DNA from 4 places in the Streptococcus koreensis genome. Region 4 is predicted to be linked to each of the others. Evidence: predicted binding sites of a transcription regulator. Region 4 holds the regulator's gene; each other region holds the start of a gene.
What was found. Region 4 encodes Rex, which represses fermentation and respiration genes when NADH is low (regulators of the CRP and FNR family bind a similar motif). Its sites were predicted from a motif close to TTGTGAANTANTTCACAA; they were not measured.
Positions count from the first base shown of each region.

Region 1 (7,651 bases), 880 kb from region 4:
GAATACACAATTTTTTATTCTATTACTATTCTTATCACTGATCATCCTGTAAGGAGAAATCATGAAAGCAAGGAAAAATAAAAAAATGACCCTCATCATACTCGCTACCATCCTAGCACCCATTTTGATGTATGGCATCTATCAAGTAGGCTACGAACTCGGAAAAACACTAGCCAATGTGCTCTAACAGAAAGGAAATATCATGACAACTATTGATAAAAAGTTTTCAAAACTAAACGACGCTGAACTAGAAGAATGTACTGGAGGTTTCATCCCTCTCATCTTAATTCCACTTGGAATCTTGGCTTTAAGTAGTTGCCAAAGAAAGTAATAACAGACAATACATTAAAAAGGAGATAGTTTATGACACAAACAAATCAACTGATTGACAACCAATTCACTACTCTGACGGATGAAGAGTTAACTCATGTCAATGGAGGGGTAGCTCCCTTCATCGTATACGGAGGATGCATCATCACTGGTCTAGCCTTAGGTTGGCTTTTAGGGTAAGGATTATGAAACAACATTTACACACCATTCTATTTGCGATCATCATTGCTTTAACGATTTTACACGATGCACATCTGATTGCATTTCAACCGCAGATTAATTTAGCCATTGCAGCTACAATCTATTTGGCAGTCGATACTGCTCTAAAACAAGTAAAACATAAAAAGGAAAACTAAATGACAACAGAATTCAAACAAAACTTTGTAACCTTGACGGAAGATGAACTGGTCGATGTTGGTGGTGGAGCAGTAATTTCAGCAACAATCTGCGTCTCCCTATTCGCTCTATCCTATACAATCGGCAAAGATCTTCGAAAGAAATTCTCCTAAAAGGAGGTACTTCCATGATCTCTCTACCCTTTATCACCCTCATCCTTTTGACAGGGTACTGCATTCTTTATAAAAAAGCACCCAAACAGGTAGAAGGGTACTTTCCTAAATTTGCCATTGCCTTCATGGTCACTTTCACCATTCTGAACGAGGCAATTGATTTACTCTACACGATCTTACATTAAGGAGGATAGCTATGGATACAAGCATCCATTATACTTGCCTAACGGAAGCTGAACTTGCGACCATTGACGGGGGAGCCTCCGTCTTTGACTCGGCAAAATTCATCGTTCAAACATGGAATATTTTATACAATTCCGGACGTGATTTTGGCCGTAGTATCATCAACGGCATTATGCACTAGAAAGGAGCAAGCATGAAACTCGAAGAAACACGTTTTAGAAGCTTGTCCGAGCAGGAACTCAGTCATGTGGACGGTGGATCCGTCTGGATTACTGTCGGACTGATCGCAACTCCCCTACTCATGGGAACCTTCGCTGGCGCCTTTGACGAATACGCTCGCAAACGAGGCAAATAGTAACACTTCTTTATCATCTCACTAAACAGTACAAAAAATCCCAGCTTTTAAAAAAGCTAGGATTTTTTCGTGTGAACGAAGCAAGACCTTTTTCTATTCTCCCTCTTCATCATCGAGGAGAGAGATCCCAAATAAATATCTTCTAGAACTTTCAATTCACTGGGCCACCTTTTGAACCGGTTTTTCCTTTACGACAAACACAAAGCCAATAGAGCCGACGAATGCCCCAAGCAAGATCCAATAAACTATATCCGTTGAAGTGAACGGACCTTCTAAGAGACCAGCCAATAAAAAGAGATCAATATACAGTCTGGTGTCACGATAAAAGTCCCAATTGAAATGGTAGCTACCTACTGGATACTGGCGATTGGACACCTGCGGTTGAAAGACCTGAAGAAGAATCAAAATCCCTACAAAAGCAAAATAAGCACGGCTAACAACCGAAAGCGGATCCTGTGTCATCATAGCTACAGTCACTAAAAGCAAGACCAAAAGCCAGAAATGGAAGTCCAACCAGAACTCACGATGATAATGGAACATTTTCATAAGATCACACCTTTCTATTTATGTTACATTTATAATTATATTATAGTCTATTTTATTAGGAGTGGCAAGTAAATAGATGTGACAAGAACAACTACTACATCTGTTAAATAGGACAGAAACATGAAACAGTTCCTGTCCTATTTATTTCAACATCAAACGATTGAACCTTCTTAGCTGAGGTCGTTATCAATAATCACTTTCAAGGCATTGTTTTCGCCAGCATGTTTGAAGATTTCATATGCCTTCTCTGCTTCTGAAAGTTTAAAGTGGTGGGTTACCAACTTGGTCGCATCAATCTTACCAGATTTCAAGACATTAAGAAGCATTTCGGTTGTATTGGCATTAACCAAACCAGTATTAAGCGTGATGTTCTTAATCCAAAGATCGTCAAGGTTGAAGCTAACTGGTTTACCATGCACTCCGACGTTGGCAATATGACCACCGACAGAGATAATATTTTGACAGACATCGAAGGTTGCTGGATAGCCCACACATTCCATCGAGATGTCGACACCACGACCGTCGGTCACTTCATTGATAAAGGCCTTGATTTCATCAATATCACTTGAACAAATGGTATGAGTCGCTCCAAATTTCTTAGAAGCTTCAAGACGAGATTCTGACAAGTCTACCATGATAATAGTAGCTGGAGAGAAGAATTGTACGGTTAAGAGAGCTGCCAAACCAATTGGTCCCGCACCAACGATACAAACGTTGTCTCCTGGTTTCACGTGAGATGGGAGCACCCCGATTTCATAAGAAGTTGGGAGAATATCTGAGAGCATAACCAGGGCTTCGTCATCAACAGAGGCAGGTGCATGATAGAGACTGCCGTCTGCATGAGGGATATGGACATACTCTGCTTGGGTACCATTAATCAAGTGACCAAGGATCCAGCCCCCATCTTCACAGTGGGAAGGCAAACCACGTTTACAGTAGTAGCAGGTGTTACAAGCCGTTACACAAGAGATGATAACCTTATCTCCAACCTTAAAGTTAGTGACCGCATCACCGACTTCTTCGACAATCCCGATTCCTTCGTGGCCGAGGATGGTTCCTTCTTTACAAGCTGGAACATCTCCTCCCAAAATATGGAGGTCTGTTCCACAAATGGTCGTTTTTACCAAACGAACAATTGCATCAGTTGGTTTCTTGATGACTGGTTTTGGTTGATCAATCAACTGAAGATTTCCTGCGGATACATATGTTGCTGCTTTCATAAGCGACTCCTTTTTTGTTGGTTTTATCAAACCATTTTATTACAGTTTCTACTTTGTGAATATTATAACATACAAAGTAAGCGCTTGCAACATATTTATTAGGTTTTTTTATAAAAGTATTTCAAAAAATAATCCCCCACTCTTTCGAGTGAGGGATAGCTGATAAACATCATTTGTTCAGTAGCGCCTTATTTACGACGTCCTGGACGTTCTTTATAACCGTAGTAAGCATCTTCGATGATTTCTTGCATATGATCCACCATTGGAAGACGTGGGTTAGCTGGCGAACATTGATCTTCGTAAGCAAGGAAGGCCAATTCACGAGAGTGTTTCTTCCATTCTTTTTCATCGATTCCTTGTGCTTTAAAGTTCATTTGGATACCTACGCGCTCACCAAGTTCGTAAACAGCTTTTGCATAAGCTTCTACTGCTTCTTCTGGTGTAGAGCATGGAAGTCCTAACATACGAGCGATGTCTTGATATTTCTCATCTGCACGGTAGTAGTTGTACTTAGGCCATGTCGCTGTCTTGGCTGGACGTGTACCGTTGTAACGGATAACGTATGGAAGCAAGATCGCATTGGTCCGTCCGTGAATCGTGTGGAATTGTGCACCGATCTTGTGGGCCATTGAGTGAGAAATACCGAGGAAGGCATTGGCAAAGGCCATACCTGCGATAGTTGACGCATTGTGCATTTTTTCGCGTGAATGGAAGTCTGCGTTCTTCACTGAGCTTTCCAAGTTTTCAAAGACAAGTTTGATGGCTTGAAGAGCAAGACCATCAGTGTAGTCACTTGCCATTTGAGATACGTAAGCTTCTGTTGCGTGAGTCAAGACGTCCATACCAGTGTCCGCTGCAACAGATCCTGGAACTGTCAATACCAAAGCAGGGTCTACGATTGCCACAGTTGGTGTCAATGAGTAGTCAGCGATTGGGTATTTACGGTTGTTTGCTTTATCAGAGATAACGGCAAATGGTGTTACTTCAGATCCTGTACCAGATGTTGTTGGGATGGCGATGAATTTAGTCTTCTTACCAAGCAATGGGAACTTGAAGGCACGTTTACGGATATCCATGAATTTTTGAACCAAGTCACGGAAGTCCACTTCTGGTTGCTCATAGAAGAGCCACATTACTTTGGCCGCATCCATTGGAGATCCACCACCAAGAGCAACGATGGTATCTGGTTTGAAGGCACGCATGATCTCAGTACCACGTTCAACGGTTGTGATATCTGGATCTGGTTCTACGTCTGCAAAGATTTGGTAAACTACCTTGTTGCGACGAAGGTCAAGCTGTTCGATGATGCGATCAAGGAAACCAAGCTCTACCATAGCGTGGTCTGTAACGATCATGACACGTTCAACGTCACGACATTTTTGTAGGTATTCAATTGAATCACGTTCAAAGTATGTTTTTGAAGGAAGTTTCATCCATTGCATGTTATTTCTCCGGCGTCCGACTTTTTTGATATTCAAGAGGTTGATGGCACTAACGTTGTCCCCAACAGAGTTGCGTCCGTAAGAACCACATCCAAGTGTCAATGATGGCAAGAAGGCATTGTAAACATCCCCGATACCACCGAAAGTCGAAGGAGAGTTGCAGATGACACGAATGGCTTTGACTGCTTTACCAAATTCTTTGGTCAATTCTTCGTCTGCTGTATGGATAGCAGCTGAGTGACCAAGACCGTTGAATTCAACCATTTGGCGTGCTTTGTTAATTCCGTCTTCACGGCTTTCAGATTTCAAGACAGCGATAACTGGTGACAATTTTTCACGAGTCAACGGCTCTTTTTCACCAACTTCTTTACATTCTGCAGCAAGGATGTTGGTTCCTTCTGGTACAGAGAAGCCAGCTTGTTCAGCGATCCATGCTGCTGGTTTCCCAACGATGTCCGCATTCAATTTCGCACCTGCACAGTTTTTGCTATTCGCTTTGACACCGAAGCAGAACTCTTCAAGAAGGGCTTTTTCTTTTTTGTTAACAAAGTAAGTATGGTAAGATTTGAATTCTTCGACAAACTCATCGTAGATTTCTTTATCGATGATAACCGCTTGTTCAGATGCACAGACCATTCCGTTGTCAAATGATTTAGACATAACGATATCGTGAGCAGCTTGGCGGATGTTAGCTGATTTTTCAACATAAGCTGGAACGTTACCTGCACCTACCCCAAGAGCTGGTTTCCCACAAGAATAAGCTGCTTTCACCATGGCGTTACCACCGGTCGCAAGGATTGTTGCAACACCTTCGTGGTTCATAAGCGCACTAGTTGCTTCCATAGATGGTTGCGTGATCCATTGTACACAGTTTTCAGGCGCTCCTGCTTTAATTGCTGCATCACGTACGATTTGTGCCGCATGAGCAGAGGATTCTTGAGCAGATGGGTGGAAGGCAAAGACGATAGGGTTCCGTGTCTTCAATGAGATCAAAGCTTTAAAGATTGCTGTTGAAGTTGGGTTGGTTGTAGGAGTGATCCCGCAGACGACTCCGACTGGCTCAGCAATAAGGGTCAAACCTGTGACGTCATCTTCTTGAATGACACCAACTGTCTTGGTGTGGCGCATGTTGTTCACGACGTGCTCACAAGCGAACAAGTTCTTTGTCGCCTTGTCTTCAAAGACCCCACGACCAGTTTCTTCATAAGCATGAAGAGCAAGCACACCGTGTGCGTCAAGAGCAGCTACAGATGCTTTTGCAACGATGTAGTCTACTTGTTCCTGATCCAATTTGTGCATTTCTTCAAGCGCCACAAGCGCTTTTTGCACCAACTCGTCTACGTGTTTTTCAGCAGCGAGTTTCTTTTCTTCAGGTGAGAGAGATTTTTTATCAGCCATTTGATGCTTTCCTCCAATGTTTGAAACCCTTATCCTTTTCCGGAACTTTTTCTTGTTTTCAAAAACTTTCAAGAATAGTGTAAGAAATTTCGATTTGTTAATTTTTTCACAATATAATTGTACTCTATTTTAGAAAATTTGTAAATAGTTTCACAAAGATTTTTTTAACTTTTTTCTATGAACCCTCCTTCTCCTTCTATATAGGAGTATTTCCAAGAAAAAATTGAAGGATTTTTTTGAGAAAGCACTTCAATTTCACAAGCAAATATTTTCACGCAATTTATGTAAGCGTTTTCTTAATTTTACTAAAAAAAGCAATTTTCTTCAAGTGAAAATTGCTTAAATAGCTTAGTAAATTTCTACGGTTTAACCGGCCCCTGATTGGCTTGATCAACTGCTTCTTTCACGACCTTGGCGTACAGGTTTCCTCCAACATCGATGGACCCATCTGATTCTAAACCAAAGTGGACATTATCCGTTCCAGCCCAAATAGCTGGGTTATCGATAGCAGCTTGGTACCAGTCTGCTATATAGACATAGTCATATTTTTTAGCCAACTCCAGCTCATACTGTCGAGTCTGAACGGTGACACTATTGCTATCATTGGCTTCACGCCCGTCATATGGCGTTACGAAAATTAAGCGATGTCCTTTTGGTAATTCTTGAACAAACTTATCCAACAATTCTTGGTAATTATTAGAAGAGTTGGTTCCAAGTGCAATCACCACGTTCTTGAGCAAGACTCTATTGGCAATATCCGTTTCATATACTTTTAAGCCCGAGTCCAGATTACGACTCACCAAAGCGTCTAATTGGATATCTGGCAGCACTTGTTTCAAATAATCTGATGCCCGGAGGTTTACAGAATCTCCGATCATGGTCACTCCATCTGACACATTGTAAGAAGTCGCTGAAGCATTGTCTACTTGGGCACGCGTGATCTGCATCTTGCTGTCGGATTGACGAAGCCCTTCGGTAATCAGGTTTTCATCAAAGGCTCCGACGCGTGGCGCAAAAAGTGCAATCCCAAACATGAGCAAGGTCAACGGAATCGCGCTGTAAAAGAGTGGTTTCGTGAAACTTCTGAGATCCATAGAAATGCCAAAAATCTTTGGTTCACGTCCAGCCAAGGTTGGTTCAATAATATAAAAACTTAAAGCAGCAAGGCTAAAGGATACCAGTGTTGTTAGCAGAGAAGCCCAGCCATTGGTCATTAATTGAGAAAAGATGATATAAAATGGCCAGTGGAAGAGATAGACCCCATAACTTGTATCCGCAATAAAGGTAATCACTGCAGGTTCTTTCTGATCTGGCGTCTTTTCATGGAGGACACGAGTCATCACAATCATCACAGATCCAGCAAGAGTCGCTACTAAAAAGCCAAATAAATAGGTCCAAACACTATCAAACGGAAGAATAAAGGTCAAGAGCAACAAGACTAGAAAAGCACCAGCTAAAATTGCTAACGTCTTCTGTAGAGATAACTGCTTCACTAATTGAGTAAGATTTGGGCTGGTCGTTGTAATCCCTGTTACTGTCGCTAAAGCACTCCCCACAAAGAAAGGAAAGACGTGAGCGATGCTAGAAAAATAGACATTGGACAAATTCTTCGTGACCATTGCTCCGACAAAGAAGGTCAGGAAGGTCACCAAAAAGAGACCTGTCGAA
Region 1 is NZ_CP032620.1:502,182-509,832, forward strand. It holds gene D7D50_RS10330 (hypothetical protein) at 62-187, shown strand; gene D7D50_RS10335 (hypothetical protein) at 203-331, shown strand; gene D7D50_RS02725 (class IIb bacteriocin, lactobin A/cerein 7B family) at 364-510, shown strand; gene D7D50_RS10140 (hypothetical protein) at 516-686, shown strand; gene D7D50_RS02730 (bacteriocin) at 687-839, shown strand; gene D7D50_RS02735 (hypothetical protein) at 1,036-1,203, shown strand; gene D7D50_RS10145 (hypothetical protein) at 1,216-1,377, shown strand; gene D7D50_RS02740 (ABC transporter permease) at 1,534-1,923, opposite strand; gene D7D50_RS02745 (zinc-dependent alcohol dehydrogenase family protein) at 2,094-3,143, opposite strand; gene adhE (bifunctional acetaldehyde-CoA/alcohol dehydrogenase) at 3,332-5,983, opposite strand; gene D7D50_RS02755 (acyltransferase family protein) at 6,343-7,651, opposite strand, start outside.
Region 1: the regulator Rex is predicted to act here: its motif matches at 6,078-6,095, upstream of adhE (bifunctional acetaldehyde-CoA/alcohol dehydrogenase).

Region 2 (7,651 bases), 170 kb from region 4:
GGGACATAGTTATAGCAAACAAGAGAAGGAACAGATTTTGGCCTTAGCAGAACTCTATGATGTCTATATTGTCGAGGACGATTACTTGGGAGATTATGATCCACATTTTTCTCCTAGCTTTCATTATCTGGATGCATCTGACCGGGTCATCTACATCAAGTCCTTTTCTACCAGCCTCTTTTCTGCCCTCCGCATCACTTCTATGGTCCTGCCCCAAGCTCTTCTTGCCCCTGTCTTAAAACTCAAGGGTACACTCGACTACGAAAGTAACTTGGTCATGCAGAAGGCCTTGAGCCTCTATATTGATAATGGCATGTTTGCAAAAAACAAAGAGCTTCTGCACCAACAGCAATTCATCCAAAAAGAGCAAGCTTCTTCCCTACTCCAGCAACATTCCCTATCCGTCCCTGTATGGCCGGTCATTGGAGGAGTCTTACTAGATTTAAGACAGGTCCCTTCGGTCGCTCGACTGAAACATAGCGGTCTCCCTCTCCACTTCTTCGAATCTGCCTATATTCAAAGCTGTCCCTATGCCTTTGCCCGTATCAATCAGGACAAACTGGAAGAGGTTTTACCCCAAATTATCGCTTATCTATGATTCAATCCCACCCTTCTATTTCTTGAGTAATTTTATATACAAAACTATGTTACGAAAATATTACATTTATTACAAAAATCACTTGACATCTGTAACAATAGGAGTATAATCTAAGTCAGAAAGATAAAGAGGTGATATTATGAAACGATCTTTGATTCGTTGGACTGCAGCCTCTCTTGTGGCTGCATCACTTGGACTTGCTTTGGGAGGGTGTGGCTCAAAAGATAAAACAACTTCCTCATCCGAAAAAGCTTCTAGCTCAAAAGTTGAGAAAAAACCAAAAGCTAGCTTAAATAAAAAAGCTACAGTTTCTTCTTCTCAAGCAAAAGAAAATACTACTCCTTCAAGTCAGGCAAGTAACCCGTCAGCTTCAACTGAACCGAACAAGGCAGAAGATACATCTTCAACTGATCAAGCAGTTGTTCCTGCAGCACTTGTCGGCACTTGGGTAGGATCTAGCCCTCAGGCGGATAGCATCAAAATGACTATTGAAGCTAATGGAGATATTACAACTGTCGTTAGCTTTAAAAATGATAGTGAACCAACCCGCACAGCCACCTATACTGCAAGAGCTATTCAAGCATCTGGTAATGTCTATTACTGGGAGTCAGAAGGTCTTAATGGCGCAGATGCTCTTCTTCCTGGTATTACTGGTTTAGGAGTAGCAAATTTCCGCTTCAAACCAGGATTTATCCTTGAGGAAGGTCATTATACTCCGATAGCCTTCACAACAGATATCAATACAGAATTTGACTATAGCAATTACAGAGATTTCCACTTCTCATTGACCAAAGAGCAATAAGGACAGGAAATTCTCTAATAAAAAAAAGAATGTTGACCCTCAACATTCTTTTTTTATGTTTTATTCACTTTCACAAATCAATTGGGTTAAACCCTTACTTCTTAGTCAGGGCCCAGCTCTTAGCCACAAGCTCAAAGAGAAGATCATCCTCCACTCGACCATCCAAGGGAATGCTGATCCAGTACTTCTTGTTCATATGATAAGCCGGATAGAAATGGGGTTCTTCTAAGAGTTGGCTGACATGATCCTGTTTAAGATTTAAGACCTCAATCTTCCCTTCCTGCCTCGCATCTAGCTTGGACCAGTCTATCTTCATCAAGACGCCAAACCATTTGAGATCCTTTTGATGACGGAAGACGCCCGAGTCCGGAGAACGGTCCCAGAGGTATTCGATAGGACGGTCATATTGCCGGCTGATCCAATCCACCAAGCGCTTGGTCTGAGGATACAAAAAATCTTTGACAGCAAAACAGGAGCTTCTGATATCCTCTAAGGCCTGCTGGCAAGCTTCTCTGACTTGGCCAACATATTGACCAACCATCTGGTCCATATGAAGCTGCACATAGTCGTCGCCTGTCTCCTGATCCACTAGCCAAAAATGCACTTGCTTACTTTGGACAGTCACATAAAGTTTGAAGTCTCCATCCAGGATCTGTTGATCATAGTGAAACTTCTCTCCCTGCTTTGAAAACCCATAAGCTAGAGCTTTTTCATTGTCTATACTGTATTTCTCAAAATAATCTGGTAAAAACACGTACTACTCCTTTCCTCCAGTATACCAAAAATCAAGAAAAAAGAGCTGAGATTTCTTCCTCAACTCATATATCTTTAAAAGACAACACGAGTTCCATGGACCTGATCCACCCCTGGAACATCAAGGAAAAGCTGACGATTCTCCAAAGAGACTCCTCCACCTGCCAAGATTTCTAACTGGCGATCTGCAAGCTGGGCATACTCTTCGTAGCGTTGCAACCGTTGTTCTAAGTCTGTTTCTGGACTGCCGGCTCTTGTTAATAGTCTCGTCACGCCTACTTTCTTCATCCACTCGATACTCGCAGCTTGATCTTCTAAAGGAATCTGGTCAAATGCCATATGCATGGTCAATTCAAATCCTTGACTGGCTTCGATGAAACGAAGCATGGCATCTTTATCCAGCTGATTGTCAGCAGTCAAAGCCCCAACAGCTAAACCATCAACACCCAGGTCACGGGCAATTTTCCAGTCTTCTAACATTATGTCTAGCTCTTGCTCAGAGTATACAAAATCTCCACCTCGTGGACGAATCATAACGATGACCTTTGCCTGATAATCTTTAGCAAGCTTCACAGCCTCTTTGATCACACCATAGCTTGGAGTCGTACCTCCAACCGCTAAGTTATCACATAATTCTACACGACGCGCTCCTGCTTGAAAAGCCTTCTCTAACAGTGTTATGTTCTCTGCACAAAATTCATATAACGGCATCCTAAATCTCCCTGTATTTGAAATCGTTTTCTTGTTCTACCTTACTCTTTTTTCATTTCTTTGTCAATTAGAAAAACCATCAGCCTCATCAGAAACCAATGGTTGATGCTTAATAGGAAATTGGAACAATAATCTGTAATACCATGTTCCCTTTTTCGACCTTCGCAGAATGGATTCGGTAGCCACTTGTCGGCATGGTCAATTTGATTTGATTCCCTATCATAGTAGCTCCTGTGCCCTCTTGGTTAACTTTTTCAGCAATCTTTGAAGCAACCAAGCTACGTGGAATCGGCAGATGTCCAAGACGGGCCCGTTCTAGGTTCAAGGTCAATTGTTGATCCGTCACACTCGTTGTAAAGTCCATGCTCACCATGGTTTCCACCGGTCCCAGTTCAATCGGAACCTGAACATTGATATACTCTCCATTCATAGCAACTGCTGTATTGAGGAGAGTTTCATCTGTCATTTCCCCTGCCATGGATTTAATAACTTGGCGCAATTGAGGAGAATTCAGTTGAAGCTCTGTTTGCAGGCCAGAAGCAGTCACGTCTGCTGTAGAGAAGCCTTCTTGAGCCAGATCTACCAGCGAAGTATTCACTGTTACATTTTTAAATTGCTCTTGAGTCGAAACCTTTGCTGGTATCAAGAAAACTGCTAAGACAATAACTAGGAGGAAGGTCAGTCCGATGAGTCGTTTGATCCATTTCCACATATGGTCACCTCTTTTCGTTTTGATGGATAGAAGAGAATTCACCTCTATCACTATTGATCTATTCTTTTTAAAATACGACTTCTATTCTACCCTAATTTTTCAAAAAAAGCGAACGAGAGGAATAAGGTGCACATAAGAAAAGAGGTGGAAAAAATCCCAACCCCTATTTGAATGTTAATGGAATTGCATCCCACCATCCACGATGATGGTTTGTCCTGTAATGTAGTTTGAATCAGGACCAGCAAGGAAGCTAACCGCTGCAGCGACATCTTCGGGTTCGGACAAACGTTTAAGGGTAATATCTTTAGCGAAAGTTTGCATACCCCATTCGTCATCTTTACCAGCGTTCTTACCAACTTCATGAGCGATATCATACATCATTGGAGTCTTAACGATACCAGGTGCATACGCATTGACAGTAATACCTGAATCAGCCAAGTCACGTGCCAAAGTTTGAGTGATACCACGAACTGCAAACTTAGTACCACCATAGACAGTCAAGTTAGGGTTACCTACAACACCTGCTTGTGAAGTTGCATTGATGATTTTTCCGCCATGGCCAAGCGCCTTGAATTGAGCTTGTGCAGCTTGAGCACCCCAGATGACACCACCAACGTTGATGGCAAAAGTGCGTTCAAATTGTTCTTCTGTAATCGTATCAAGTGGTGTAGTTGGAGCAACACCAGCGTTGTTAACGACAACATTTAAATCTCCGAAATGATCCACAACTTTTTGGAAAGCTGCAGCCACTTCAGCTTGTTTGGAGACATCAGCAACGACCGCAAAAGCATTCTCTGCTGATAACTCAGCTACTGCTTTTTCTGCTGTCTCAGCATTGTAGTCTAAGACTCCGACCTTGAAGCCATCTTGTACCAATCGTTTTGCAATCGCAAAACCGATCCCTTGACCTGCACCTGTGACAATAGCTACTTTAGACATATGATTCCTCCTTGGTATCCCCGATACCAGCAAACGTTCATAGAAGAACAGCAAAGGTTGACAGTCAGTTTTGGGTGAATCTATCATAAGTTCCTTCCAAAACTATGCTAACAGTATACTCCTTTGTGAAAAAAGTGTCAAACTCTAGCCTGTTATTTTCTAAAGTATTTTACAATCTATCTTATCTTTATTTAGTAATAGATTAACTGATTATAATAATTTTGAAAAGGGTTTTATATCTTGACAAAAACACTCCTATTGCCTATTGTTTTGGGCCTTATTTCATGCTACACTAATTATAAGACAATCAAATAATAAGGAGATCTAACAATGAAAGAATTCATGGATAAATTGAATAACCTACCTAAACCAGTTCAATACATTATTGCGATCATTATTTTCTTTATTGCGTTTTACATTTCTTATAGCTTGTTTTAAGTTAGAACGTACAAAGCTCTCTTTATCTGATACAGTATTTTAAAAGAGAGTGGGACAGAAATCGGTAATTCGTTAGAATTCGATTTCGTCGTCCCACCTCCTCACAGTTGAGTAGGGCTGTAAAAGCTGATGAAATCAGCGTGGTAGAGCCCACTCAACCACTGCGTCTTGCTCGATAATCCAAAGACAATTGAGAGGCTAGGACTTTTGTCCCAGCCTCTTTCATTTTTTAAAACATTTTAAAGACTGCTACTGCAAGTACTGCACCGATGATTGGACCAACTACTGGGATCCAAGCGTAACCCCAGTCACCATCTCCTTTGTTAGGAATAGGAAGGAGGCTGTGCATGATACGAGGTCCTAGGTCACGAGCTGGGTTGAGAGCGGAGCCTGTAGTTCCACCGAGAGACAAACCAATCCCTGCAATCAAGGTACCAACAGCAAAAGTACCAAGCCCTGCTTGAAGGTCATAAAGACCAAGCGCAAAGATAGTTAGTAGCAAGACAAAGGTTCCAAGGATTTCACTGATGAGGTTTGAAGTAGTGTCCTTAATTGCTGGACCAGTACTGAATGTTCCAAGGATATTTCCAGGATTTTCTTCTGCTAAGTAATGCGGTTTGAACTGCAACCAGACAAGGACTTGACCGACCATGGCTCCGGCAAATTGTGCAAGGATATAAGGAATGACAGATGCCCAAGCTAGGCCACCATTAAGAGCAATCCCAATTGTTACTGCAGGGTTCAAATGGGCCGGACTTAACTTACCAGAGATGAAGGCTGCGACAGCAACCGCAATCCCCCAACCAAGAGTAATGACGATCCAACCTGAGTTGTGGCTTTTCGTTTTTGGAAGAACCACTCCTGCTACAACCCCATTTCCCAAAAGAATCAGGATTAAGGTCCCTAAAAATTCACCAAATAATTCTTTCATATGATTTAATTCTCCATTATAAAGAGGGGAAGGTTAGACAGTCTTCTTTCCAACCCCTTTTTTGTTTTTCTTAATTTTTTAATGCTGCCAAGTCATTGTTTTCCAAAGCGACTTGCAAGTCTTTGCGGTAGCCAGCTTTTTCTTCTTCTGACCATTCATAGAAGCGGCCCATTTCATCCAAAACAGGTTCGATCATCGCATCTAAGCTATCCCGCATAAAGAGCATGTGGTTGGTACGACGAAGAAGGAAATCAACTGGGCTGAGTGCCAATTCATTGCGCATTGCATAGTGAAGTGACAAGGTATCTGCTAGGCTCAATCCAGGTGCTTGTTCCACGCTATGAGCAAGGGCGAAGACCTTAGGTGCATTGGAACCGTATAGGTTAGCTAGGTAGTGAGCTTCCTTGCTATCCAAGCCACGAGATACGCCAAGTTGAGCAAAGGCTTCGATTTCAGAATCCACGTTCGTTGGGTTAATTTCTCCACCTGATACTGGATAGGTCTTAGAGTTGATCAATTTGAACTGACGGTCAAATTCTTCCTTGAGAATGGTCAAGACACGCTCCATCGCTCCTTCAGCCATCTTGCGGTAGTCTGTAATCTTCCCACCAGCCAGGGTCAAAAGACCATTGTCATCGCGGTCTAAGCTTGATCCACGAGAAACAGCAGATGGATCCAAATGTTTTTCAGAAGTGCTGCCTTCCAAGTGGCTGATTGCTGATTCAACATCTTCACGCGATTTTTCTTTAGAAAGATAGCCTTCAACTGTTGCAATCAAAGCATTAAAGCTTTCATCACTGATAGTGCCGTTGTTTCCACCATTGTAGTCAGAAGCACTGTTTCCTGAGATCAACGGACGAAGACCAGCCCAGCTACTTTCGATATCATCGATGGTGATGTGAGCTTCTGGGAAGCGGTTATTCACGATTCCTAACAAGTAGTCGACATCTTCTTGAGTTACTGTTGGATGCTCTAAGTCGCCAGTGTAGTCCGTGTCAGTCGTTCCGAAGTAAGTTTTGTTTTCACGTGGCAAGACGAAGACCATCCGACCATCTCCAAGACCAGTATCAAAGTAGACTGGTTGAGAAACTTTGATCTTGCTTGAATCTACGACCAAGTGAACACCCTTGGTTGGACGCATTTGTGAATGCTGCTCTCCATCGTTTGAGAGGTTACGCACTTTATCGCTCCAAGGACCAGTTGTATTAATCACCAAACGAGCCTTGATTTCAAAGACTTCATCAGTCAAGAGATCACGCGCCACTACACCTGTGATCTTGCCAGATTCATCAAAGAGGAATCCTTCAGCTTTTACGTGGTTAGCAATGAGGGCCCCATCTTGGTTGGCACGTTTGATATTTTCAATCACCAAACGAGCATCGTTGTTACGGAAGTCTAGGTAGACCCCACCTCCGACTAGACCTTCTTGTTTCAACTCAGGCTCCCGAGCCAACACTTCTTCTTTGGTCAAGACCTTGTTGGCAGCTGGAGTATTGCTGACACCTGCCAAGAGGTCATAGAGGTCCATGGCTACCTTAAGACGGAAGAGGCTAAAAGTTGCCCCATCTTCATCATAGACTGGTAAGAGCATTGGGTCTGGTTTTGGAATATGAGGAGCAATTTGTTGCACTACTGCACGTTCTGATACCGTATCTGATACCACTTCTACGTCAAATTGTTTGAGGTAACGAAGTCCACCGTGGACCAATTTTGTTGAACGGCTTGATGTCCCTTCCGCAAAGTCCTGCATTTCAATCAAACCTGTTT
Region 2 is NZ_CP032620.1:1,461,207-1,468,857, reverse strand. It holds gene D7D50_RS07360 (aminotransferase-like domain-containing protein) at 1-598, shown strand, start outside; gene D7D50_RS07355 (hypothetical protein) at 738-1,400, shown strand; gene D7D50_RS07350 (MmcQ/YjbR family DNA-binding protein) at 1,495-2,154, opposite strand; gene D7D50_RS07345 (copper homeostasis protein CutC) at 2,229-2,864, opposite strand; gene D7D50_RS07340 (hypothetical protein) at 2,974-3,576, opposite strand; gene D7D50_RS07335 ((S)-acetoin forming diacetyl reductase) at 3,751-4,515, opposite strand; gene D7D50_RS07325 (MIP/aquaporin family protein) at 5,183-5,884, opposite strand; gene glpO (type 1 glycerol-3-phosphate oxidase) at 5,955-7,651, opposite strand, start outside.
Region 2: the regulator Rex is predicted to act here: its motif matches at 4,639-4,656, upstream of D7D50_RS07335 ((S)-acetoin forming diacetyl reductase).

Region 3 (7,651 bases), 590 kb from region 4:
TTCTTGATAGACTGAGCGATAATATCAAAGAGGGTCAAATTATCGTGGGCTGCAATGTATTGGATAACATCACCGGGACTATCTGCCTCAAAATTGGTTGGCTGTGCGATGAGATTCTTAAAGATAGTTGCAATCTTTCGTTTTCCATTGGTGATAAAGGCTGGTTGTCCCTCATTTGGATAGCCCGATTTTAGATTGTTACGAACATCATCTGAGAATACTGCAACCGTGTCTGTTTTCTTCATCCAGGATTGGTCTGCTGGTTGTACAGGACTGTTTTCATCACCTGCATAGGTCACCCAGCCTTCTCCCAACATGATCAGATTTGGGTTTAGAGCCCGGGCTGCCTTGTAGGCTTCTTCGATAGAGGCCGCATCATGGTCGCCCATCATATCAAATCGGAAACCGTCTACCTTGTAAGTATCCACTAAATACTTGATCGAATCGACCAAGACCCGTTTGGACATGTAGTGGGTTGTACCCAAGCGTCCACCACCAAAGCTCGTCCGAGGCGTCCCATCCGCATCCATGAAATGGTAGTAATTTGGCTCGATATCTTCAAAGATGTCGACATTCGCTGTATGGTTATAGACAACGTCTAGGACCACTCCCATTCCTCGCTTATGAATTTCATTGACCAAATTCTTGAATTCTTCAATTCGTTTTTGAGGATTGCTTGGATCGGTTGAGTACATACCTGTCAAGGCAAAGTAGTTCTGTGGATCATATCCCCAGTTGTAGTTGCTATTGCTTGAGGCATACTCTAACAAGCGCTCGTTGTTTTTTAATTCATTGACGTGGTAATAAGATAGAACTGGTAAGAGTTGAATGTGCGTTACACCAAGGTCTTTGAGGTAATCCAATTTTTCAACAAAGGAGGCAAAGGTCCCAAATTGACTCTTAAGCTCTGATGCCAAAGCCGGATCAGAAGTGAAATCTCGGACATGGGCTTCATAGATGATAGCATCTTCCCGTTTCTTAAAGTTTGGAATGGACGCATAGGTTAAGTCACTCGGACCTAATCTACTTGGATCAACAAAGGCTGCTTTTGCTACCTTATGGACATCATCTGTCTTGGCCAATTCACTGTTCCAAGCTGCCAACGATTTGGCATAAGGATCAAGGACTGTGAAGGTTTTCCCTTGGCGTTCAATTTCATACTGGTAGAAATAGCCGGTATAATCTTGGATTCCCAGTCCTGAATCACCTGAAAGAGTCTGCTTCCAAGTGCCTCGCTCCCCTTTTTCCAGAGCCACACGGCCAACTAGTTTTTCAGAATCCTTCTTATCATAGACGACAACAGATACTTTGTCCGCACTTGGTGACCAGAGGGTGAGATCCACTTTTTTCCCAGCTTCATGAAGATGAGCTCCGAGAGTCCCATCATAGCTATAGGCTTCATCCTTGAGGCGCCAGTTCATTTTGGTCGTAAAGCGGTCATTATCGTATTGAACGGTATAGGACTGATCAACTTGTGAGAAATCCCCCGTATAGGTTACTTTCTTGCCTTTCTCATCTAAAAGCAGGTCCGAGATGGTGACAGGATTGCCCTGAGCATCCGTGATCTTGGTCCGCTTGAGCAACTCCTCTTTCTGTGCTCCAGCCAAGGTCGAGAAGCTGGCTTCAATTTTTTCTTTACCGACATGTTGAGCCCCCGTCATACGGATATCGTTGACATAGTATGGGTTGGTGTAAACGGTCGGATCATCATCCCGTAAGAAGATCTGGCTATGGTTTTTCAAATCAGTAAATTTATAATCTTCTTGTCGAATCTTCACATCATCTCCAGACTTGCTCTCGTCCAATAATAAGAAACCGAATTCTTTTGCAGCTTCCTTTAGGGGGATATCGATGTAACGACCATATTTCCCTGTCGCTGTAAAATCTGTCCCATCTGGCCAGGCGGCACTGCTCGGATTTTGTACATCTCCCCAATACCAGAGAGATTTTTTGTCATAGTTGCCATCTGTCCGGTAGTAATTTACTCGGACAGTTCCCTCTGCTTGAGGCTGGTAAGAATAAACTTTAAATTTGTCGTCCAACCAAGCTTCATTCATTTTTGGAGAAAGCAATTCAATTGACTTGTCCCCTGTGATATTGTCCCCTTTAACATTGTTGATGAGGAAGCTAATCTTCTTAGCCTGATCATTTTTAAGCTTGACATCTAAATAATAGCCATAGTCATCTGTCTTTGCATCCTTAAAGGATTGGGCACCTGTCGGCCAGTTTTCAGATGGTTTTTCAACATCATCCCAGGTCCAAAGGCCTTGCGTTTCCTTGTTTTCTTCCGGTAGCTTTTTCACGTGAATCCGGATAGTCTGATCAGCAATCGGTTCCTCTGCCTTCTCAGACTTCGTAGATACCACTTCTTCAGTGAGTGCGCTTACATTTTCAGGCGCTGTAACACTTTCATCCGCCACTTTTGGGGTTCCAATTGTCTCAGTCTTCGTAGCTGGTTTCACATCAGATGAAGAACTCACCTCTTCATTAGAAGGGCTTGTCACCACTTCTGAGGCTTGTGCAGGGGTGTTGATGGCTTCATCCGCACTGACCGGACTAGCAAAGGCCGTTAATAAGGCTAAACTTGTCGCAATCGCAACCGAACCAACACCATTTTTCAATCGACGAATCGCATAGACGACTTGTTTATCGCCTGTCACAGAAGGTTTCTGTTTCATAAATGTCTCCTTAAAATGATTAGTGTTCAACCAGTATAGCATGTTAAAATTATTTATGCAAGCGTTTTCGTAATTTATACTACCTTTTTCTATTGTTCTCCCTCATTAAAAAAACCAGTCCAAATGGACTGGTTATATTCTAAAAGTATGGTAGATTATGGCTCAACTAAAATCTTAATTTGGGCCTTGTCTTGTGTTAATTCAACAAATCCTTCTTCAACGATATTTTCCAATTTAATTTTCTTGGTCACCAATTTTTCAGCAGAGAAGTAGCCTTGTTCCATCAATTCCAATACTTTAGGGAAGATGTGGCGATAAGCGATAATCCCTTTGAGGGTCTTTTCTTGAATGGCGAATTCATTTGGATTGATGCTGGCTTCACGTTCCCAAATAGAAACAACCATACACTCACCAGCCTTATGCACAGCTGCCAAAGCTTGTCCAAGAACAACAGGAACCCCTGTCACTTCATAAGAAACATCCGCTCCACCATCCGTCAAACGATGAATGGCTTCAACGATTGATTCACCTTCTTCTGGGCGAACCACAATGGCACCCAATTCTTCAGCCTTAGCTTGGCGTTCAGGAGACAATTCAACCGCATAAATTTTCGATGCTCCAGCTGCACGGAGAGCTTCCACGATCAAAAGACCGATTGGGCCCAAACCAAAGATAACAGCTGTATCCCCAGTTTTCAAAGCAGACTGACGAACTGCATAAACGGCAACAGCAGCAGGTTCTGTAAGAGCAGCTTGTTCATAGCTCAAGCTATCTGGAATCACATGGACCAAATCTCCATCTAGGACACAATATTTAGCAAAACCTCCATCTGCAGCAAGGCCAACAAAATTCAAGTTTGGATCGAGGTTATAATCACCAATTAAGTTGTGTTTTGCCAAAATTGGTTCGATTGTTACACGATCCCCAACTTTGACACGAGTCACATCACTTCCGACTTCCACAATTTCACCTGAGAATTCATGCCCTAGAGTTACTGGTGCCTTTTGACCAGAGTAAACATGCTCTTCAGTTGGAATAAAAATTGGTCCGTCTAAGTATTCATGCAAGTCTGTTCCACAGATTCCTGCAAATTTAACAGCAACCTTTACTTGATGCGGAAGGATATTTGGTACTTCTACTTCCTCGATGCGAACGTCCTTCTTGCCATGCCAGCGAGCAGCTTTCATTGTTTCCATATGATTCTCCTATTTTTCTATGAATTGCAATTCCCTTTCAGGAAACCCGATAATCATATTGTAAGCCTTTTCACAAACTTTGTCAAGGAGGATTGAAAGCTTAACTGACTATTTTCCATTCGAAAATAGATATAATTTTCACCCCACTTATGAAGTACTAAAAAAACAGACACCAAAAGGTGCCCGTTCCGTTTATTCACTGTCTTTCAACTTCGCCAATTCTTGGGCAAGTAACTTGAGGGCTACTTGTGGGTTGGCTTGGCCTTTGGTTGCTTTCATAAGGAAGCCGGTGAAGGCCTTGTCCGCATTCCGCTTCCCTGACTTAAAGTCGGCAACGGCTGCTTCATTGTCTGCAAAGACTTGATGGATGATTGGGATTAAGATTTCAGGGTCTGAAATTTGTACCAATCCAGCTTTTTCGACGTATTCACGCGCGCCACCACCGTTTTTCGCCAAATGAACGAAGACTTTCTTGGCAATCTTAGATGAAATGGTTCCATCTTCGATGATGGCAATCATTTCCACCAAGTTTTCTGGTGTCAATTGGATTTCTTCCAGCGTCTTGCCTTCTGCGTTCAAGAATTGTGCGACTTCACCTTGGAGCCAGTTAGACACTTGTTTGGCATCGCCACCAAGGGCTACGGCTGCTTCAAAGAAGTCAGAAGTAACTTTCGTCGCTGTCAATTGGTTGGCATCATAGTCAGACAAGCCAAGCTCTGCCACGTAGCGAGCACGACGGTCTTTTGGAAACTCTGGCAACTCTGTGCGCATTTCCTCGATCCACTCATCTGAGATTTCAAACAAGGGAAGGTCTGGTTCTGGGAAGTAACGGTAATCCGCTGCTCCTTCTTTGACACGCATAAGAATGGTGCTCTTATTCGCTTCATCATAACGGCGTGTCTCTTGACGAATGACCCCACCTGATCGCAAGATTTTCGCTTGGCGCTGTACTTCGTATTCAAGACCTTTACGGACGTTTGAGAAAGAGTTCAAGTTTTTCAACTCCGTCTTGGTACCGAATTCCTCTTGGCCGTATGGGCGAAGGGAAATGTTGGCATCGACCCGCATCGATCCTTCTTCCATCTTGACGTCTGAAATACCAGTGTACTGGATGACTTCTTTCAAAGCTGTCAAATAAGCGTAGGCTTCTTCTGGAGAACGCATATCTGCTTCAGATACGATTTCGATCAATGGGACCCCTTGACGGTTGAGGTCTACATAAGAGAAACCGTCTGTTCCGTGGGTGTTCTTACCGGCATCTTCTTCCAAGTGAGCACGTTCAATCCCAATTTTCTTAGTCGTACCGTCTTCTAGTTCCACTTCAATCCAACCGTTATATCCGATTGGCTCGTCAAATTGTGAGATTTGGTAGGCCTTTGGATTATCAGGGTAGAAATAGTTCTTACGGTCAAAGTGCATGTGCTGATGAATATCCATATTCAGCGCCAAAGCAGCCTTGATCCCAGCATCCACAACACCCTTGTTCAAGACAGGAAGCACCCCTGGGAAAGACCAGTCAATCACATTGGTATTGGCATTTTGCTCGTTTCCAAAATGGGCAGAGGTTGGTGAGAAAATTTTTGAGTTTGTATTCAATTCAACGTGGACTTCAAGTCCGATGACTGTTTCAAAGTTCATTAATTGTCACCTCCGAAAATAAGGGGTTGTTGCTTGTGGTAATCCGTCGTTGCTTCAAATGCTGCTGCGGCTTGATAGATCGTTTCTTCGGAATACTTAGGACCAATCAACTGCAAACCAACTGGCAGTCCTTGGGCAAAGCCTGCAGGAATCGAAATCCCTGGTAGACCTGCCAAGTTAACTGGAATGGTCAACAAATCCGCCAAGTACATTGCAACTGGATCATGGCTGAGCGAATCCAAATCAAAGGCTACACTTGGTGCTGTAGGACCTAAAATCAAATCGTAATCCGCAAAGACTTTTTCAAAGTCTTGGATAATAAGGGTCCGGACTTGACCAGCCTTCTTGTAGTATGCATCGTAGTATCCTGATGACAAACTAAAGGTCCCCAGCATGATCCGGCGTTTGACCTCATCACCAAAGCCTTGGCTACGAGTGTTCACGTAGATGTCATCTAAGTTCTTGGCATCTTCCGCACGGAAACCATAGCGAATACCGTCGAAACGTTGCAAGTTTGAAGAAGCTTCAGATGAAGCGATGATGTAGTAAACGGCAACCCCGTATTTAGAATGAGGCAAGCTGACTTCTTCGACAGTTGCTCCCAATTTTTCAAAGTGTTTGGCCGCATTAAGGATAGTTTCTTTGACTTCTGGGTCAATCCCTTCACCGAGGTATTCCTTCGGAAGGGCAATCTTCATGCCTTTGATGTCTTGACCAATCTTAGAAGTAAAGTCAGCTACACGTACAGGGGCAGATGTCGAGTCCTTGGCATCTTCGCTGGCAATGACATTGAGCAAGAGGGCATTTTCCTTGACCGTTGGTGCAAATGGTCCAATTTGGTCGAGTGAGCTACCAAAGGCAATGAGACCAAAACGGGAAACTGTTCCATAAGTTGGTTTGAGACCAACAATCCCGTTGAAAGCAGCCGGTTGGCGGATGGAGCCACCAGTATCTGAACCAAGGGACAAACGGACTTGACCTGAAGCTACAGCTGCAGCAGAACCACTAGAAGATCCACCAGGCACCTTGCTGTGGTCCCAAGCATTCTTGGTTGGTCCATAGTAAGAAGTCTCACCAGATCCACCCATGGCAAATTCATCCATGTTGGTCTTCCCGATGACAATCATATCTTTGGCTTTGGCATTGGCAACAGCTGTCGCATCAAAGATTGGCTCGTAGTTATAGAGCATTTTTGATGCCGCAGTCGTCAAGATGCCATCTGTTGAGATATTGTCTTTGACAGCGAGTGGAATCCCTGACAGGAGGTTGTCTGCATCGATTCCTTTTTCATCAATAGCCTTGGCTTGTGCAAGGGCAGCTTCTTCGGCCACCGTTACAAAAGCATTAACCGCTTCTTCACGCGCCTTGATATCGTCAAGCGTCGCTTGTGTCAATTCCGTTGCTGAAATTTCCTTAGAGACAAGGAGAGCGTGTAACTCTTCAATGGTTTTATGGTTGAATGACATTAGGCATCTCCTCCATCTTCTAGGATAGCTGGTACCTTGATGTAGTAGTTATCTTTTTCAGGTACATTTTTAAACAAGCGGTCACGGTCCGTCCCTTTTTCAGCAACATCCGGACGCAATACGGTCTTACGATCCGCCATGGTTGTTGTTGGAGCCACACCGGTTGTGTCCACTTCTTCCAACAATTCCACCATGTCGACAATTTTAGACAAGGTTGTCGCAAACTCAGCTGTCTCTTCTGGAGAGAATTTCAATTTTGAAAGATTGGCAACGTGGGTTACCTCTTCTTGCGTAATTTTCATCTTGCTTCCTTTCGTGAAATGATGATTTTTCAATACCCTCTATTTTACCATATTTTTAGTATTTATGCGGTAGTTTGGCAAGAAAATAGAGTCCGAGGAAGGCTAGGCATTAGGCCATTCTCCTCGAACTCTAATCTTACAATTCTTCTAATTGTTCATTCACCACTTTTGCTCCCAAAACATGTTTGAAATGATTTAAAGCAAACTGGTGATTTTCAGGAGTGAGCGACGCCACTGCAGGCGCGACCACTTCGATCTGATAGCCCAGATTATAGGCATCTACTGCTGTATGGAGGACACAAATGTCCGTTAAGACTCCCGTCAAAATAACCGTATCTACGCCACGTTCCCGGAGGCGGATATCCAGATCA
Region 3 is NZ_CP032620.1:1,042,915-1,050,565, reverse strand. It holds gene D7D50_RS05320 (pullulanase) at 1-2,678, opposite strand, end outside; gene D7D50_RS05315 (2,3-butanediol dehydrogenase) at 2,834-3,874, opposite strand; gene gatB (Asp-tRNA(Asn)/Glu-tRNA(Gln) amidotransferase subunit GatB) at 4,067-5,512, opposite strand; gene gatA (Asp-tRNA(Asn)/Glu-tRNA(Gln) amidotransferase subunit GatA) at 5,512-6,978, opposite strand; gene gatC (Asp-tRNA(Asn)/Glu-tRNA(Gln) amidotransferase subunit GatC) at 6,978-7,280, opposite strand; gene D7D50_RS05295 (cysteine hydrolase family protein) at 7,417-7,651, opposite strand, start outside.
Region 3: the regulator Rex is predicted to act here: its motif matches at 3,933-3,950, upstream of D7D50_RS05315 (2,3-butanediol dehydrogenase).

Region 4 (7,651 bases):
TCAAGTCACGGTTTGCTTGCAACCATTGTTCCAATTTTACACCGGCAACGTTAGCATGTGACCAAACAGCGAATTCTGAGTCACCGTGTTCACCCATGATGTAGGCGTGGACTGAACGTGCATCAACACCAATGGTTTCAGCAAGAGCTTGACGGAAACGAGCTGAGTCAAGAGAAGTACCAGACCCGATAACGCGTTCTTTAGGGAAACCTGAGAATTTCCAAGTAGAGTATGTCAAGACGTCAACTGGGTTTGCAGCTACAAGGAAGATACCGTTAAATCCTGAAGCAACAACTTGCTCAACGATTGATTTGTTGATGGCAAGGTTTTTTCCTACGAGGTCAAGACGAGTTTCACCTGGTTTTTGAGGAGCGCCTGCTGTAATAACAACTAAGTCCGCATCCGCACAGTCTTCGTACTTAGCAGCATAGATCTTCTTAGGTGAAGTGAAGGCAAGGGCATGGCTAAGGTCTTCTGCATCACCAACCGCTTTTTCAAACAATTGAGGGATTTCGATGATACCTAATTCTTGTGCGATACCTTGAGTAACAAGTGCAAAAGCGTAAGATGAACCTACAGCGCCGTCACCGACAAGGATAACTTTTTTATGTTGTTTAGTTAAAGTCATTATTCTAAACGTCTCCTTCTATTTTTTTGGGTTTCCCCATTCGCATTTATTCTACCACTTTTACTATTCTTTGTCACGGTTTTACGTTTAATTTGGACGATGTAAACGTTTTTACACTTGTGTTCCGAAGGAGAAAAAAAGTACTAAATGTGTTATAATAGTATGGTGAATTAATTAAAGAGAGGCATTGTTTTAATGCAGGATAATAACTTAGTTGATGTTAATTTAACATCGGAAATGAAGACCAGTTTTATCGATTACGCTATGAGTGTTATCGTATCTCGGGCTCTTCCTGACGTACGGGATGGTTTAAAGCCAGTTCATCGTCGGATCTTATACGGAATGAATGAACTTGGGGTTACGCCAGATAAACCACATAAGAAATCTGCCCGTATTACTGGGGATGTTATGGGTAAATACCACCCACACGGAGACTCATCAATCTATGAAGCTATGGTTCGTATGGCGCAATGGTGGAGTTATCGCTACATGCTTGTAGACGGTCATGGGAACTTTGGTTCTATGGATGGAGATGGCGCCGCTGCCCAACGGTATACGGAAGCTCGTATGAGCAAGATTGCTCTTGAAATGCTTCGAGATATCAACAAGAATACAGTTGATTTCACAGATAACTATGATGCCAGCGAACGGGAACCAAACGTCCTTCCAGCTCGCTTCCCTAACTTGTTAGTCAATGGGGCGACAGGGATTGCGGTAGGGATGGCGACAAATATCCCACCGCACAACCTCGGTGAGTCTATTGATGCTGTCAAGTTAATGATGGACAATCCTGATGTGACAACGCGTGAGTTGATGGAAGTGCTTCCTGGACCTGACTTTCCAACTGGAGCCTTGGTCATGGGCAAATCAGGTATTCATAAGGCCTATGAAACAGGAAAGGGCTCGATTGTCTTGCGTTCTCGCACGGAGATTGAAGAGACCAAGACTGGTCGTGAACGCATTGTTGTGACAGAATTTCCTTATATGGTCAACAAGACCAAAGTGCATGAACATATTGTACGTTTGGTCCAAGAGAAACGGATTGATGGCATTACTGCTGTTCGGGATGAATCAAACCGTGAAGGGGTTCGTTTCGTCATTGAAGTCCGTCGCGATGCTTCAGCTAATGTCATCTTAAACAATCTCTTCAAGATGACCCAAATGCAAACCAACTTTGGTTTCAACATGTTGGCCATCCAAAATGGTGTCCCTAAAATTCTCTCCCTTCGTGAGATTTTAGGATCATATATTGAGCACCAAAAAGAAGTAGTGACTCGTCGGACCATCTTTGATAAAGAGAAGGCGGAAGCTCGTGCCCATATCTTGGAAGGACTCTTAATCGCTCTTGATCACATCGATGAAGTGATTAAAATCATCCGGAATAGCCAGACAGATGCAGAAGCTCAAGCTGAATTGATGAGTAAGTTTAAGCTTTCTGAGCGTCAAAGCCAAGCTATCTTGGATATGCGTCTTCGTCGTTTGACTGGTTTGGAACGCGACAAGATCCAAAGCGAATACGATGACCTCATTGCTTTGATTGCTGATCTTGCAGACATTTTAGCTAAGCCTGAGCGTGTAGCTACGATCATCAAGGAAGAATTGGATGAAGTTAAACGTAAATTCGGCGATGCTCGTCGTACTGAGTTGATGGTCGGAGAAGTTCTTTCTCTTGAAGATGAGGACTTAATTGAAGAAACAGACGTTTTGATTACCCTGTCCAACAAAGGCTATATTAAACGCTTGGATCAAGCTGAATTTACCGCTCAGAAACGTGGGGGGCGTGGTGTTCAAGGTACAGGGGTCAAGGATGATGACTTTGTCCGTGAATTGGTTTCTACTAGCACCCATGATCGTTTGCTCTTCTTTACCAATAAGGGACGGGTATATCGTCTCAAAGGCTATGAAATCCCTGAATACGGCCGTACAGCCAAAGGACTTCCGATTGTTAACTTGCTGAAGTTAGATGATGGAGAATCCATCCAGACAATTATTAACGTCGCTCAGGATCGTAGTGAAGACTCCTATCTCTTCTTTACAACGCGTTCTGGACTAGTTAAACGGACCAGTGTGGCCGAGTTTGCCAACATCCGTCAAAATGGCTTGAAAGCTCTTAACCTCAAAGATGAGGATGAGCTAATCAACGTCTTCCTTACTGATGGGAATGCTGACGTTATCATTGGGACTAAATTTGGGTATTCTGTTCGTTTCAAAGAGTCTGTTGTTCGGAATATGGGACGTTCAGCAACTGGTGTCCGAGGTGTCAACCTTCGTCCGGGGGATCAAGTGGTCGGTGCAAGCGTGATTACAGATCAAGATGAAGTATTGATTATCACTGAAAAGGGATATGGTAAACGCACGCGTGCTGATGAGTATCCAACCAAAGGACGTGGTGGTAAAGGGATTAAAACTGCGAATGTGGCTGAGAAAAATGGTCCTCTTGCCGGTCTCATGACTGTCAAAGGAGATGAGGATTTGATGATTATCACCAATACAGGCGTCATGATTCGTACAAGCGTCGCGAATATTTCTCAAACTGGACGTTCGACTATGGGTGTGAAAGTCATGCGTCTGGATCAAGATGCCCAAATCGTAACCTTTACAACGGTTCAAGCTGACGAAAAAGATGAGTCAGAAACTGAAAGTGAAGGGTAGGGTGAACAATGGCTTCAAGAAGAAAAAAGAAGAAAACAAGCTTACGCAATCGCTTGATTAATATCTTTGCTACCTTGCTGATCCTTTTGTCTATCGCTCTGATTTTTAATGCTCCGATTCGGAACATGATCATGGTTTGGCATACCAATCAGTACCAGGTCAACAAGGTATCGAAAAAGACCATCGATAAGAATAAAGAGGCTAAGACTAGCTTTGACTTTAAAGAAGTCAAATCGCTGTCTACAGAATCTGTCATCAATGCCCAATGGCAGGCACAAAAGTTACCTGTTATTGGAGGAATTGCAATTCCAGAATTGAAGATGAACCTTCCGATTTTTAAAGGCTTAGATAATGTGGGGCTTTATTATGGGGCAGGTACCATGAAAGAGGACCAGGTTATGGGGCAAAGGAATTACTCCTTGGCCAGTCACCATGTCTTTGGTTTGACTGGGGCAAATGAAATGCTCTTTTCCCCATTAGAACATGCCAAAGCTGGAATGAAAATCTATATCACTGATAAGGAAAAGGTGTATACCTATGTCATCAATTCTGTTGAGACAGTAACGCCAGATCGGGTCGATGTCATTGCAGATCGAGAAGGGGTAAATGAAATTACTTTGGTGACCTGTGAGGATGCTGCAGCAACTTATCGTACGATTGTAAAAGGTACTTTGGAAACTTCAGTAGATTACTCAAAAGCACCAAAAGATATCCTAGAAGCTTTCACAAAATCTTATAATCAAATGCAATTATAATCAACAAAAAAAGAGGTCCTTGACCTCTTTTTTTCTGTTAATTTTCTGCCAATTTGTAAGAGGATAGTCATAAAATGTTACCTGACTGACATATTTTTGCATGCTTTCTATTTTATAATAGAAGAGTGATAGAAAGAAGCTTGGAGGAACCGAATGCCTACAGAAGATATCTATACTCTGCTAAGAAATTTCTACGGCTTACTGGTCAATGATTTTCCAAAAACGGGACTCATTACCAAGGGAATCTACGAAGTTGAACAGGTCTTTAAAACCATTGAAAACCTTCCTGATGATCAAGAACACTTAATTCGATACGAAATTCGTCAATTCCTAAGGACCTTGGAACAAGTGCAAGAAGGCTATAGAATTAACTTCTCAAATGAAGAAACTCGAATCCTTGAAAACCTAAGAGAAGTAGTTTGTCCTATATAAATTTTATACAGACTCATCCATTTTCCTCCTCAATTGCGAATTATTAATTGAGGAGGTTTTTTATGTATCATATTGTATTTCAAGAAGCTAGTCTTTTACCTAGAGAACGCTTGCTTACAGAAGGCCCTGATAAGCTCAGTAATCAAGAATTGCTGTCCATCTTATTACGGACGGGGAACAAAAATAAAACAGTCTACGAGATCGCACAGGAGCTCTTAGGCTCACTAAAGAGCTTAAAGGAATTGGCTAGTATGAGCTTTCAGGAGCTACAGGAAGTTCCAGGGATTGGGAAAGTAAAGGCAATTGAGCTGTTAGCTGCTATTGAACTTGGGAAACGGATCCAGACTTCCCAAGTGATTGAAACAGAACAAATTATGAGTAGTCAGAAGCTTGCAAAGATGATGCAGCAAAAGATCGGCCATGAGAAACAAGAGCATTTACTGGCCTTGTATCTGAATACCCAGAACCAAATTATCCATCAGCAAGTGATTTTTATCGGAACAGTCAATCGTAGCATTGCAGAACCTCGAGAGATCTTGCATTATGCCATCAAGCATATGGCGACGTCTTTAATCCTTGTTCACAACCATCCATCTGGAATCATTCATCCGAGTAAGAATGATGATGGTGTCACCCAACAAATGATTGAAGCCTGTAATTGTCTTGGAATTGTTTTTCTTGACCATCTGATTGTCTCAACCGATGACTATTATAGCTACCGAGAGGAGACAGACTTATTGGTATAGACGGAAAGAGAGTGGGACAGAAATCGGTCATTCGTTAGAATTCGATTTCGTCGTCCCACCTCCTCACAGTTGAGTAGGGCCATAAAAGCTGATGAACTCAGCGTAGTGGAGCCCACTCAACCACTGCGTCTTGCTCGACAATCCAAAGACAATTGAGAGGCTAGGACTTTTGTCCCAGCCTCATTTATTAAGTATTTTTGCGCATAAAGTAGAGAAGGGTTTGCAGTTCACTGGTTAGATCGACATATTGGACAACCACATCTTTTGGAACTGTTAAGTGTACTGGGGAAAAGCTAAGGATTCCCTTGATACCAGCTTCAACCAGTACATCTGCAACTTCTTGAGATTTTACACTTGGAACGGTTAAAATGGCTGTTTGGATCTCTTGTCCCTCTAGTTTTTCTTTCAGCGTTGAGATGCCGTAAATCGGAATACCATCTTTACTTTTAGTACCGACTAACTCATGATCATCGGTATCAAATGCCATGACAATCTTCATCTTGTTTCGCTCATGGAAGCGATAGTGAAGAAGGGCACTTCCCATATTCCCAATACCAACGATAGCAACATTGGTGATGGAGTTATCATTTAAGAGATCTGCGAAAAAGTTCATTAACTTTTTGACATCATAACCAAAACCACGTCGTCCTAGCTCTCCGAAGTAGGAGAAGTCGCGACGAACAGTTGCGGAGTCAATCCCGATGGCTTCAGCAATCTGTTTTGAATTGGCTCTCTCGATTTTCTCTGCATTAAAGCGTTTAAAAATGCGGTAGTAGAGGGAGAGTCGTTTGGCAGTAGCACGAGGAATTGGATTAGTCTTATCTTGTTTCACAATATCACAACCTTTCAAATCTATTGTATAAAAAGTTTGTGAATAAAGCAACTATCTTCTACTAAAAAAACACCAAAAAGGTGCTTTTCTTTCTTAGTTGGAATTTCTTAAACTCTGATCAAACTGAATCAGATAGCGATAGAAGTCGCCTATCTTTCCAGTAAAAGGTAATGTTTGTCCCTTGTAGGATACGGAAACAACCTGATAGGAATCTGGAAGGGTCACACAGCCTGAAAAAGCTAATAAACAGTGATCCAAATTATCGTAGCTGATCTGACGTTCCTTTTTGTATGCATCCAAATAAGTGAGGACTATGAGACCATTGGTCATTACTTTTCAATCCTTTCAAAGATTTCCCGTTCAACTAGACTATCCATAAGGAAGTAGAATTTTTGTTGGATGATTTTGTTTTCTGGATTTTTAAAAATATTCACCAAACGAAGACCTGACTTATCAGTAATGTTAATTTTAAATCCTGTTAAATCCTTATTGATGATAATTTTTAGCTTAAAGCCATCCCCGCTGTTTGGAACAGCTTCTAATAAACGATTTAATTCGTAGTTCCCAACCTTTGTTTGTGCAAAGGTATTGTCGCGTAGGGTATATTTTTTAATATTTGGATGGATTGCGTATGTGTAATCGCAGTTTGGTAATGAGACAGATGTTTCAAATGCCATGTAATTCTCCTAAAATTTTGTGAATGGTTGTTATAAAAGTATCGACCTCAGCGGTCGTATTGAATTCGGATAAACTAATGCGAATAGATTCCTTCAATCGATGAGAATCTTCGCCATAATAAGCCGCAAGAACGTGGCTTGGTTGAACAGTTCCTGCTGTACAAGCAGAGCCGGTTGAGACTGAAATTCCTGCCATGTCTAAACGAAGCAGTAGGATATCATTGCTGATACCTGGAAAGCCGATATTTAAGACATGAGGAAGTTTGGAGTCTGTGCAATTCAGATAAAAATCTAGATCCTCTAGGCCAGTTAGGATACGTTCAGATAAGCTCTGAATATACTGATAATTTGCGTCTAACTGATCAGTTGCTTCTTTGAGGGCTTGAGCCATTCCAGCAATTGAAATCAAGTTCTCTGTGCTAGCTCGACGTTTGTCTTCTTGGTCACCCCCGTGTAAGAGATTGAAGAAGTCAGGCTTTTTAGCATAGAGAAGACCAACTCCCTTAGGCCCGTGAAATTTATGGGCCGATGCGGTTAGAAAATCAACTCCTAGCTCTTCAGGGGCTACAGCAAGTTTACCAACGGCTTGAACAGCATCAACATGAAAAGCAGCAGGATGGTCTTTTAAAAGGTCAGAAATTGCCTTGATAGGCAAGAGATCACCCGTTTCGTTGTTGGCATACATGGTGGATACTAAAATTGTATCGGGACGAAGTGCAGCTCGAATATCTTCAGGTCGAATTTTTTGATCTACTGGTTGAATGATGGTTACTTCAAATCCATATTCTTGGACCAAGTACTCAATCGGTTCAAGAACGGCATGGTGCTCAATAGCCGTGGTAATAATATGCTTCCCTTGCTGTCTATGTTTGAGACAGTAGCCCTTTATAACAGTGTTATTACTTTCGGTCCCGCCAGAAGTGAAGATA
Region 4 is NZ_CP032620.1:1,633,634-1,641,284, reverse strand. It holds gene D7D50_RS08225 (L-lactate dehydrogenase) at 1-628, opposite strand, end outside; gene gyrA (DNA gyrase subunit A) at 824-3,280, shown strand; gene D7D50_RS08215 (class A sortase) at 3,289-4,035, shown strand; gene D7D50_RS08210 (hypothetical protein) at 4,189-4,467, shown strand; gene radC (RadC family protein) at 4,530-5,213, shown strand; gene D7D50_RS08195 (redox-sensing transcriptional repressor Rex) at 5,401-6,045, opposite strand; gene D7D50_RS08190 (DUF4649 family protein) at 6,139-6,375, opposite strand; gene D7D50_RS08185 (DUF1831 domain-containing protein) at 6,375-6,722, opposite strand; gene D7D50_RS08180 (cysteine desulfurase family protein) at 6,712-7,651, opposite strand, start outside.